Regions from separate parts of the Arthrobacter sp. CG_A4 genome, predicted to be linked through region 2. Evidence: riboswitches for the same ligand, from Rfam matches in the RefSeq annotation. Region 2 holds a riboswitch; each other region holds the start of a gene.
The links. A riboswitch is a leader RNA that binds a small molecule or an ion and turns the genes downstream of it on or off. The one in region 2 is predicted to bind S-adenosylmethionine.

Region 1 (3,265 bases), on a different contig from region 2:
GCCGAGCACCCGGCCCTGGCCGTCGATGTGTTTGGTGCCGGAGTAGACGATCACGTCCGCGCCGAGCTCCCCGCAGCGCTGCAGCAGGGGAGTGGCAAAGACATTGTCGACGACGACCGTGGCGCCGGCGGCGTGTGCCAGTTCGCTCACGGCGGCGATGTCCACGATTTCCTGCATCGGGTTCGACGGCGACTCGAAGAAGACCGCCGTCGTCGGCTCGCCCAGCGCGGCCTGCCATTGCGCCAGGTCCGGGCCGTCCACGAAGACCGTCTCCACGCCCCAGCGCGGCAGGATCTCGTTGAGGATCACGAAGCAGGAGCCGAACAGTGAGCGGGCGGCCACCACACGGTCGCCCGCCGCCAGCAGCGCGCCGAGGGCGGTGAACACCGCCGACATCCCGGACGCCGTCGCAAAGCATGCCTCGGTGCCTTCGAGCAGCCGGAGGCGTTCCTGAAAGGTCGCCACCGAGGGGTTGCCGTAGCGGGAGTAGACGAAGCGTTCGTCCTCGCCGGTGAAGGCGCGTTCCGCTGCGGCGGCTGATTCGTAGACGAAACCGGAGTTGAGGAAGATCGGCTCGGTGGTTTCCTGGAAGCCGGTGCGGTCGAGTCCGCCGCGGACGGCCTGCGTGCCGGGGCCCCAGCCGGCGGCGTCGGGATTGAAGGTCACCTAGTGCTTTCCGCGGATGGTGGGCAGGCCCCGGTTCTTCCAGCCGTTGACGGTCCGTCCGCCGTGCCGGTCCGGTTCGCCTTCGTAGCCTTCGAGGACGTTGTACGAGGTGAAGCCGGCCTCGGCGGCGGCCTCCGCGGCGGCGATGGAGCGCACGCCGGAACGGCAGAGAAATATCAGTTCGGTGCCGTGATCTTCGGGTGCCTGCTGCTTCAGCTGGTCCAAGAACTGCCTGTTGGGGATACCGCCGGCCAGGTTCCACTGGATGAACAGCGGGGCGTTCCGGGTGCCGTTCGCGGATGCGGTGTCCGGGACGCCGATGTGGGCCCATTCATCCTCGGTGCGGACGTCCACCAGGAGCGCGCCCGCCTCAAGCCTGGCCCAGGCTTCCTGCGGGCTGAGGTCCCCGGCGTACCTCACGCGTGGCCCTCGATGGTCTCTTCGTAGCCGAAACCGTCGCTGTCCAGATCCTCGACAGCGCTTGCGACGGCGGCGTCAGCGATGGCGATTGCTGCCGGCAGCACCACAGCCTGGACAACAATGACGCTGCTGCCGTTGACGGTGGCGGAGGGGCTTCCGTGCAGCACATAGCCCTCGGCCAGGGCGGCCGAGACGCGCTCGCAGAAAGCGCGGTCGTCTGGGCCGGTGAACAGGCGGTAGGCCAGTTTCCCCTCTTTGGTCGCGGCGGTCGCGGCGGTTGCGGCGGTTGCGGCAGTTGCCGCGGGGGACGGGGCGGGTGCTGTGCTTGGCACGGCGGGGGCGGACGCGTCAGTCACGACGGATCTCCTTCTTTCACGCTTGCAGCTCGAATGGTCGATATGCCGAGTATTCACCTGAGGCACCCCGCCGCGAAAGGGAGGGTTGCCGACCGGCCAGTCAGGGCTTGGTGCCGGGTCTCATTACTCCCCAAAAACGTAACACTTACGACGCCGGCCCGCACCGCCGTCGTCGTCATGTTTAGTAACCGGACCGGTCCGTGACCTCATGGTGGCCCCTCGAGAAGCAGGTAGCTGTGCCGGACGGCAGTGGTGCCGGGGCGGGCGTTGCAAGTAGTGGCCACTCGTGTGCCCCCGGCCGGTGGCCGGTCTACTGGGAGGACAGGTCCGGCCGCATGGCCGGCAAGGTCTCAGATGCCTGTGAACCGCCGTTGCCGGAGAACCGGCAGCGGCGGGACGCAGTGGAGGGGGAACCATGGGTCCGCGCATATTGGTCACCGGAGTAGGCAGCGCAGCCGGCTGCGCCGTCGCTGCGCAGTTGTCGGCCCGGGGAATTCCCGTTCTCGGCGCCGACAACAGCGACGTGCCGGGCCCCGACGGCGCCGAGACCGTCCGGATCCCGCCGCCTGGTGATCCGGACTGGGTCCCTGCGCTCCGCCGGCTCATCGACGCACGATCCCTCAATGTGGTCATTCCTACGCTCAGCGAGGAGCTTCCGTACCTGGCCGCCGCCCGCGCCGGGTTCGCCGAGGGCATCCGGCTCATCGTCGCCGACCCTGGCCCGGTCGCCCTCGCCAACGACCGGCTCTTCACCGCGTGGACGCTGCACGCGGCCGGGATCCCCGTTCCCCGGTTCGGCGTGGCCAGCGACTTCGCCGCCGCGCCGGCGTCCCTGGCGGCACTGGGCGGTCCCGTCGTCCTGAATCCGAGGTCGGCCCAGGCCGGTCAGGGTGTTCAAGTGCTGGCCGAAGCCGGTGCGGTGGACTGGGGACTTGTGCCGGAGGGCCAGATCGTCCAGGAGTTCATACCGGGAACCTCGTACCTCGCCATGGTCTTCGGCACACCCGTGCACAACGCCATGGCGCCAGTCGCCGTCGTCTTCGAGCAGACCGGGCCGCGCAGACCGGGCTCCGGAGGCGGGGATTCCGGAAGCACAGACTCCGGAGGCGGGGGGACCGGCCGGCGGGTGGCGGCGGGCGAAGCCGCCGGGATCGGCAAGCTGGCCCTGGCCGCCGTCCGCGTACTCGGCCTGACCGGGCCCGTGGACGTCGAGATCCGGTGCCGTGCCGATGCGGCCCCTGTGGTGCTGGGCGTGAGTGCACATTTTGGGGCCAGCAGCGCGTCCGCGCCCGAGCTGCTCGACGCGGTTCTGGCGACTTTCCTCCTCCCGTCGTTCAACCCTGCGTCCTTCCGGCGGTGCCCGGCTGTCTACGCAAGAGTGCTGGGCTGAGCCGGCCATGGCGGCGGAGCACACCTGGCTGATGGCCCTCGGGCTGCCGGTCCTGGCCCTCGGGCTGGCACGAGTCCTTGCCCTGCCGCTTGCGGCCTGGTTCGAGGTCCGGGCCACCCGCCGACGGCGCAGCGGCCCGCCCGGCCTCTGGGCCCGCTGGCCTACGGTGTCCATCATTGTTTCGGCGCACAGCGAGGCGGCTGTGATTGCGAACTGCGTACGGTCCGTCCAGGCGAGCAGGTATGAGCGGTACGAGCTGATCATCGTGGACGACGGCTCCACCGACAACACCGCCGAGCTGATGGCGGGGTTCGCCGCGCAGGACGGACGGATCGTCATCACGGCGCAGTCCCATGCCGGCACGGGTAGCGCACTGAACCTGGGCATCCGTTACGCCACAGGGGAGATCCTCATGTTCCTGGCCGCGGACGCG
Region 2 (3,265 bases):
ACACGTCCTCCTCGGCGCTGGCCCTCAAGGTCAACGATGCGCCGTCCGGCAGCTGGATCATCGATACCCCCGGCATCCGCTCCTTCGGCCTGGCCCATGTGGACCCGGACCGGATCCTGCGTTCCTTCCCGGATCTGGAACCCGGCACCGACCGCTGCGAGCGGGGCTGTAAGCACAACACCAGCGCCGTCAACTGCGGTGTCGACGCCTGGGTAGCGGGGGGACATGCCGGCCCGTCAGGCCCCGCCCGGCTGACCTCGCTGCGCCGGCTGCTGGGCACCGACCCGCGGATGGAAGCGCAGGACGTCAAGGAACTGGGCACCGTCTCCTGACGTGTCGGTTGCGCCCGCCTGTCCCGCTTCCCGTGGCGCAGCGACGCAGCCTCCCGGTCGGCTGCCCGCTTTGGCGGTAGCTTGGAACCATGAGTCAACCCGCTTCGAGCTACAACGATGACCTGCGCCTTGCCCATGTACTGGCAGATTCCGTAGATTCCCAGACCATGAGCCGCTTCAAGGCGCTCGACCTTCGGATCGAGACGAAGCCGGACCTGACGCCGGTCACCGATGCCGATAAGTCCGTCGAGGAAGCCATCCGCGGCCAGCTCTCCCGCTCCCGACCCCGCGACGCTGTGCTGGGCGAGGAGTTCGGCAGCTCCGGCCACGGCTCGCGGCGCTGGATCATCGACCCGATCGACGGGACCAAGAACTTCGTCCGCGGCGTTCCCGTCTGGGCTACCCTGATCGCTCTTGTGGACGAGGGCGAGCCGGTTGTCGGCGTCGTCAGCGCCCCGGCACTGGGCAAGCGCTGGTGGGCTGCCAAGGGCGCCGGTGCGTACATGGGCCGCTCGCTGGCCGCCGCGACCCGGCTGAAGGTCTCCAACGTCTCTGAGCTCTCGGATGCCTCACTGTCCTACTCAAGCCTGGGCGGCTGGAAGCAGCGGGGAAACCTGGATGAATTCCTCGGCCTCACCGAGGAGGTCTGGCGCACCCGCGCCTACGGCGACTTCTGGTCCTACTGCCTCGTGGCGGAAGGCGCCGTCGACATCGCGTGCGAGCCCGAACTGAACCTCTACGACATGGCCGCGCTGGTCCCCATCGTCACCGAGGCGGGCGGCCGCTTCACCTCCCTCGAGGGGGAAGATGGCCCGTTCGGCGGCAACGCCCTGGCCACCAACTCGATCCTGCACTCCGAGGTGCTCAGGCGCCTCAACCCGGGACTAGACGACCTGCTCTAGCGGCTGCCGGACAATCGACGGCGGCGGCCGTCGATTGTCGTATTTGAGGGTGCCCGTTCGTGGCGCCGCGTAACAAAGCGCTTCACAATGCGGCACTCCCTGTTCGCCGCCGGCGCGGATGTCCTAGGCTCGAAGCAGGTCACGAGTGCCAGCGCTAAACCCCGGTTTGCTGGCCGGCAACCCTCCTTCGCGGCGGGGTGCCCCGGGTGACGACCTGGCCGGTCCGGAACGGACCCGGCAAGCGCGGATCCCCGGCAAATGGGGTCCTGTCTCGAGCGAGGTCCCATGACGACTGCCACTTTTCCCGCCAACTCCGGATTTGCCCCCGGGTTCCACCCCGGTGCAGAAGCCGGGCGCCCGGACGACGCGTTCGCCGTCGCCCGCCGGCCGCTCTCGGCGGTCACCGGCGCCGAGATCCAGGCGCCACTGATCCAGGGCGGCCACGTCCGCTACGCCAATCTGGACTACGGCGCCTCCGCACCCGCGCTGTCCGTCGTCTCGGCCTACCTGAACGAGATCCTGCCGTACTACGCTAGCGTCCACCGCGGCGCCGGCTACGCCTCCCAGATCAGCACCTCCGTGTACGAGAACGCCCGGACGATCGTCCGCGAGTTCGTGGGCGGACGCCCGGACGACTCCGTGATCTTCACCCGGAACACCACCGACTCACTGAACCTGCTCGCCGGTTGCCTGCCGGTCGCCGGCGGCAAACACACCGGCGAGGTGCTCTTCCTCGACATCGAACACCACGCCAACCTGCTGCCGTGGCAGGCCGTCCCGCACCGCAGCGTTGTGGCCGCCCCCACCGTGGCCGCCACGCTGGAGCGGCTCCGCGGGGAACTGTCCCACGGCGGCGTCAGCCTGCTCGCCGTGACCGGCGCCTCCAACGTCACCGGCGAAATCCTGCCAATCCGCGCGCTGGCAGCGCTGGCCCACGAGTTCGGCGCCCGGATCGTGGTCGACGCCGCCCAACTGGCCCCGCACCGCAGGATCGACATCGCCGCGGACGACGTCGACTACCTCGCCTTCTCCGGCCACAAGCTCTACGCGCCCTTCGGCGCCGGCGTCCTGGTGGGCCGGCCGGACTGGCTGGACGCCGGCACCCCGCACCTGGCCGGCGGCGGGGCCGTGCAGGACGCCCGGCTCGACACGGTCAGCTGGACCACCGGGCCGGCCCGGCACGAGGGCGGCTCCCCCAATGTCCTGGGCGCCGCAACCCTAGCCCGGGCCACCCAGGTGATCGCTGCCCTGGATCCGGAGCAGTGGCAGGCCCACGAGAACACCATCCGGTCCTTCCTGGTCGAGGGGCTCCAGCGGATCGACGGCGTCACCGTCCACCGGATCTTCTCCGACTCCGGCCTTGACGACGGCGGACGCGACATCGGCGGGCCGGACGGCGGCGGACGCGACAACGGCGGGCCTGACGGCGGCGGGCCTGGAAGCGGCAGCATCGGCGTCGTCAACTTCTCCGTGGCGGGCTACGACGCCGGCCTGGTGGCCGCGTACCTGTCCGCGGAGCACGGCATCGGCCTGCGTGACGGCCGCTTCTGCGCGCATCCGCTGCTCCGCCGGCTCGGGCTGCCCTCCGGCTCGCTGCGGGCCAGCTTCGGCGTCGGCTCCCGGATGGAGGACGCCCAGCGGCTGCTGGCAGGGCTGGAGGAACTGAGGGAGAACGGCCTGGGCTGGGATTATGTGGTGGATGCCGGCCGCTGGGTGCCGGCCAACGACTCCCGCAGCTACCCGCAGTGGGCGCCCAACACGCCCGGCACCGCCGGGGCGGCACCCTGCGGCCTGGGTTAGCGGACATTTTGGTTAGTTCGTCGGGGGTTCGGGTCCGGGAGTGTGGGACGGCCGGGCTCAGGGACATGCCCCGCGCCGGAGCCAGCGGATGGACATAGTGCCATTAAGCCCAGTCCCGGGTTCGAAGAATGGGCATGTCCCCCGGCATGCGAAGGACCCGGTCCAGCCTGACCCCGACGAACCAGGGAAAATGACCACCAGCGACCCGAGCTAGCGGCCTGGGCTGGAAAC
Region 3 (3,265 bases), on a different contig from region 2:
GAGCTCGCCCCCATCTACACCCGGATCGGCAACCCCACCCAGGACGCCGTGGAGCAGAGGGTGGCGAGCCTGGAAGGCGGCCTCGCGGCGCTGCTGCTGAGCTCCGGCCAGGCCGCCGAGACCCTGGCGATCCTCAACGTGGCCGAGGCAGGCGACCATGTTGTGGCCAGCCCCAGCCTCTACGGCGGCACCTACAACCTGCTGGCGCACACGCTGAAGAAGTTCGGCATCTCCGTGACCTTTGTCAAGGACCCGGACAACCTGCAGCAGTGGCGCGATGCCGTCCGGCCCAACACCAAGCTGTTCTTCGGCGAAGTGGTCTCCAACCCCCGCCAGGACGTTCTGGACATCGAGGGCATTTCGACGGCCGCCCACGACGCCGGTGTGCCGCTGATCGTGGACAACACCCTGTCAACCCCCTACCTGATCCGCCCGATCGAGTGGGGCGCAGACATTGTGGTCCACTCCGCCACCAAGTACCTCGGCGGCCACGGCACCGCGATCGCCGGCGTGATCGTGGACTCCGGCAACTTCGACTTCGGCAAGGACCCTGAGCGGTTCCCCGGCTTCAACACCCCCGATCCCAGCTACAACGGCCTCGTGTACGCCCGGGACCTGGGCAAGGACGGCGCCCTCGGCGCGAACCTTTCCTACATCCTCAAGGCCCGCGTCCAGCTCCTGCGCGACCTCGGCTCGGCGGTGTCGCCGTTCAACGCCTTCCTCATCGCCCAGGGCATCGAGACCCTGAGCCTGCGCGTCGAGCGGCACGTCGCCAACGCCACCACGGTGGCCGGATGGCTTGAGGCACGGGACGACGTCGAATCCGTCGCCTACGCTGGGCTGCCGTCCAGCCCCTGGTACGAGCGCGGCCGCAAGTACGGTCCAAAGGGTACCGGCGCCGTCGTGGCGTTCAACATCGCCGGGGGAGCGGAGGCCGGCAAGCGCTTCGTCGATGCCCTCGAACTCCACTCCCATGTGGCGAACATCGGTGACGTGCGCTCGCTGGTGATCCACCCGGCGTCGACCACCCACAGCCAGCTGACGCCGGAACAGCAGGCGATTGCCGGCGTGACGCCGGGTCTGGTGCGGCTGTCCGTGGGCCTGGAACACATCGATGACATCCTCGAGGACCTCGACGCCGGATTCCGCGCGGCCAAGAGCGCCTGAGCACCGCCGCTCCCGGCGTGCCGCCGCTGGAAATTCGGGCGCTTGAGCTTAGGGGCGCTGGAAATTTGGGGCGCGCGACGCCGGGAGTCATACGGTCGTCACAATCTTCGCCACAACGGTGCCTCCTTTCGTAAACTGAATGAAGGTCATGAGTGCCAGTGACAGCCCCGGCTTGCTGGCCGGCAACCCTCCTTCCGCGGCGGGGTGCCCCGGGTGAAGACCTGGCCCGCCGGTCAGCTGACGGCGGGCAAGCGCGACGTTAGGTCCTCACATGAGCATTGCCGTCTCCCGCAAGGGCGTACCCGGGAACAAGACCCCCCACAACCCAGCTGCCCCGCCGGAAACGGAGAGGCTGGAAACCGGACGCCCGGAAGCAGCCCGTTCCGAACGAGTCCCGGACGGGACCGTGCAATACCTCCGGATCGGGGACCTCCAGCTCGAATCCGGCTCGACGCTGCCGGACATCACCCTCGCCTACGAGACGTGGGGGACCCTCACCCCGGACGGCTCCAACGCGGTGCTGATCGAACATGCACTGACCGGGGACACCCACGTCACCCGCGGCGCCACCGAGGAACCGGGCTGGTGGGAGCAGCTCGCCGGCCCCGGCGCCCCGGTGGACACGGACACGTACTTTGCTGTCTCCGTCAACATCCTCGGCGGCTGCTACGGCTCCACCGGACCGTCCTCGCCGGCGCCGGACGGCAAACCCTGGGGCTCACGCTTCCCGCTGGTCACGCTGCGGGACACCACCGCGGCCGAGGCCAGGCTGGCCGATGCCCTCGGCATCCGCTGCTGGCACGCCGTCCTGGGCGGCTCCCTCGGCGGCGCGCGCGCCCTCGAGTGGGCCGTCAGCTACCCGGAGCGGGTGTCGCGCTGTGCCGTGATCTCCATCGGCGCCAGCAGCACCGCCGAGCAGATCGCCTTCGCCCAGGCCCAGACCCTCGCCATCCGGCAGGACCCCAACTTCAGGGGCGGGGACTACTACGGCGGTCCGCAACCGCAAGCCGGCCTGGCCCTGGCGCGCCGGATCGCGCACATCACTTACCGCTCCGCCGCGGAACTGGACGGCCGCTTCGGCCGGAACGCCCAGGACTCCGAGACCCCGCTGGAAGCCGGTTCCCTGGCCGGCCGCGGACGCTATCAGGTGGAGAGTTACCTTGACCACCAGGGCAACAAACTGGTCCGCCGCTTCGACGCAAACAGCTACATCGCCATCACCGAGGCGCTGATGAGCCACGACGTCAGCCGCGGACGCGGGGCACTCGAGGAGGCGCTGGCTCCGGCCACGGCGGACTTCCTGATCGCGGCTGTCGACTCGGACCGGCTGTACTTCCCTTCCCAGTCCCGGGCCCTCGCCGACGCATTGCCGGGCGAGGTGGCGGTGCACACCATCGAGGCGCCGATCGGCCATGATGGCTTCCTCACCGAGATCGGCCAGCTCAGCGGCCAGCTCCGGCTGAACTTCTTCGGCTAGCCGCTCTTCGGCTCTTGTACTGCCGGACCGGCAGTCCGGGCGCGGTGGCCGGGCTCAGGGACATGCCCCGCGCCGGGGCCAGCGTATGGACATAGTGCCCTTATGCCCAGTCCCGGGTGCGAAGAATGGGCATGTCCCCCCGTTACCGGCACAAAAAGGTTCAGGTCCGGCCCTCCGCGCACTCTGGCAGGGCGCCGTCGTACGCTCACGCTCCCTGGTGGCAGAGACCCTGGCCGGCGGCGGGCTGGACTCGCTGGCCCTGCGCACCTGGCCCGACGGCGGGGCGCCCAGCCTGCGCTGGATCGTCTGCCACATGATCGAGGAGTACGCGCGGCACAACGGCCATGCCGATCTTCTGCGCGAATCCGTGGACGGAAGTACCGGAGAATGAGGAGCCCGTGTGCATTTTTGCAGACGGGCCCTGCACTAATGGCCGTTGAGGCCGCGGGCATGAGCGCCCATAATCGTTGAGAATGATGCCCGTGTCACACGTCACAGGTATTCTCTGTCCAGTGGTCCATAGGGTGTCGACGGAGACACCGAAGGAGTCGACATGACTACGCAAAATGCCGCCGCGAGGCGCCCGGAAGAGCCCGATGTCAAGACGTCCGGCCTGAAGAA

Region 1: it holds a riboswitch for S-adenosylmethionine, as region 2 does, so the genes downstream of both, RCH07_RS17245 (DUF1737 domain-containing protein) here and RCH07_RS10285 (aminotransferase class V-fold PLP-dependent enzyme) in region 2, are expected to answer to the same signal.
Region 3: it holds a riboswitch for S-adenosylmethionine, as region 2 does, so the genes downstream of both, metX (homoserine O-acetyltransferase MetX) here and RCH07_RS10285 (aminotransferase class V-fold PLP-dependent enzyme) in region 2, are expected to answer to the same signal.

The regions. Positions count from the first base shown of each region.
Region 1 covers NZ_JAXCID010000053.1:11,890-15,154, reverse strand. Annotated here, with positions in the region: gene RCH07_RS17255 (O-succinylhomoserine sulfhydrylase) at 1-666, opposite strand, end outside; gene RCH07_RS17250 (rhodanese-like domain-containing protein) at 667-1,086, opposite strand; gene RCH07_RS17245 (DUF1737 domain-containing protein) at 1,083-1,331, opposite strand; SAM riboswitch class IV at 1,456-1,570, opposite strand; gene RCH07_RS17240 (hypothetical protein) at 1,858-2,832, shown strand; gene RCH07_RS17235 (glycosyltransferase) at 2,840-3,265, shown strand, end outside.
Region 2 covers NZ_JAXCID010000020.1:22,811-26,075, forward strand. Annotated here, with positions in the region: gene rsgA (ribosome small subunit-dependent GTPase A) at 1-332, shown strand, start outside; gene hisN (histidinol-phosphatase) at 422-1,234, shown strand; SAM riboswitch class IV at 1,372-1,484, shown strand; gene RCH07_RS10285 (aminotransferase class V-fold PLP-dependent enzyme) at 1,520-3,034, shown strand.
Region 3 covers NZ_JAXCID010000012.1:83,484-86,748, forward strand. Annotated here, with positions in the region: gene RCH07_RS07430 (bifunctional o-acetylhomoserine/o-acetylserine sulfhydrylase) at 1-1,167, shown strand, start outside; SAM riboswitch class IV at 1,312-1,427, shown strand; gene metX (homoserine O-acetyltransferase MetX) at 1,439-2,644, shown strand; gene RCH07_RS07440 (mycothiol transferase) at 2,730-3,035, shown strand; gene RCH07_RS07445 (MFS transporter) at 3,198-3,265, shown strand, end outside.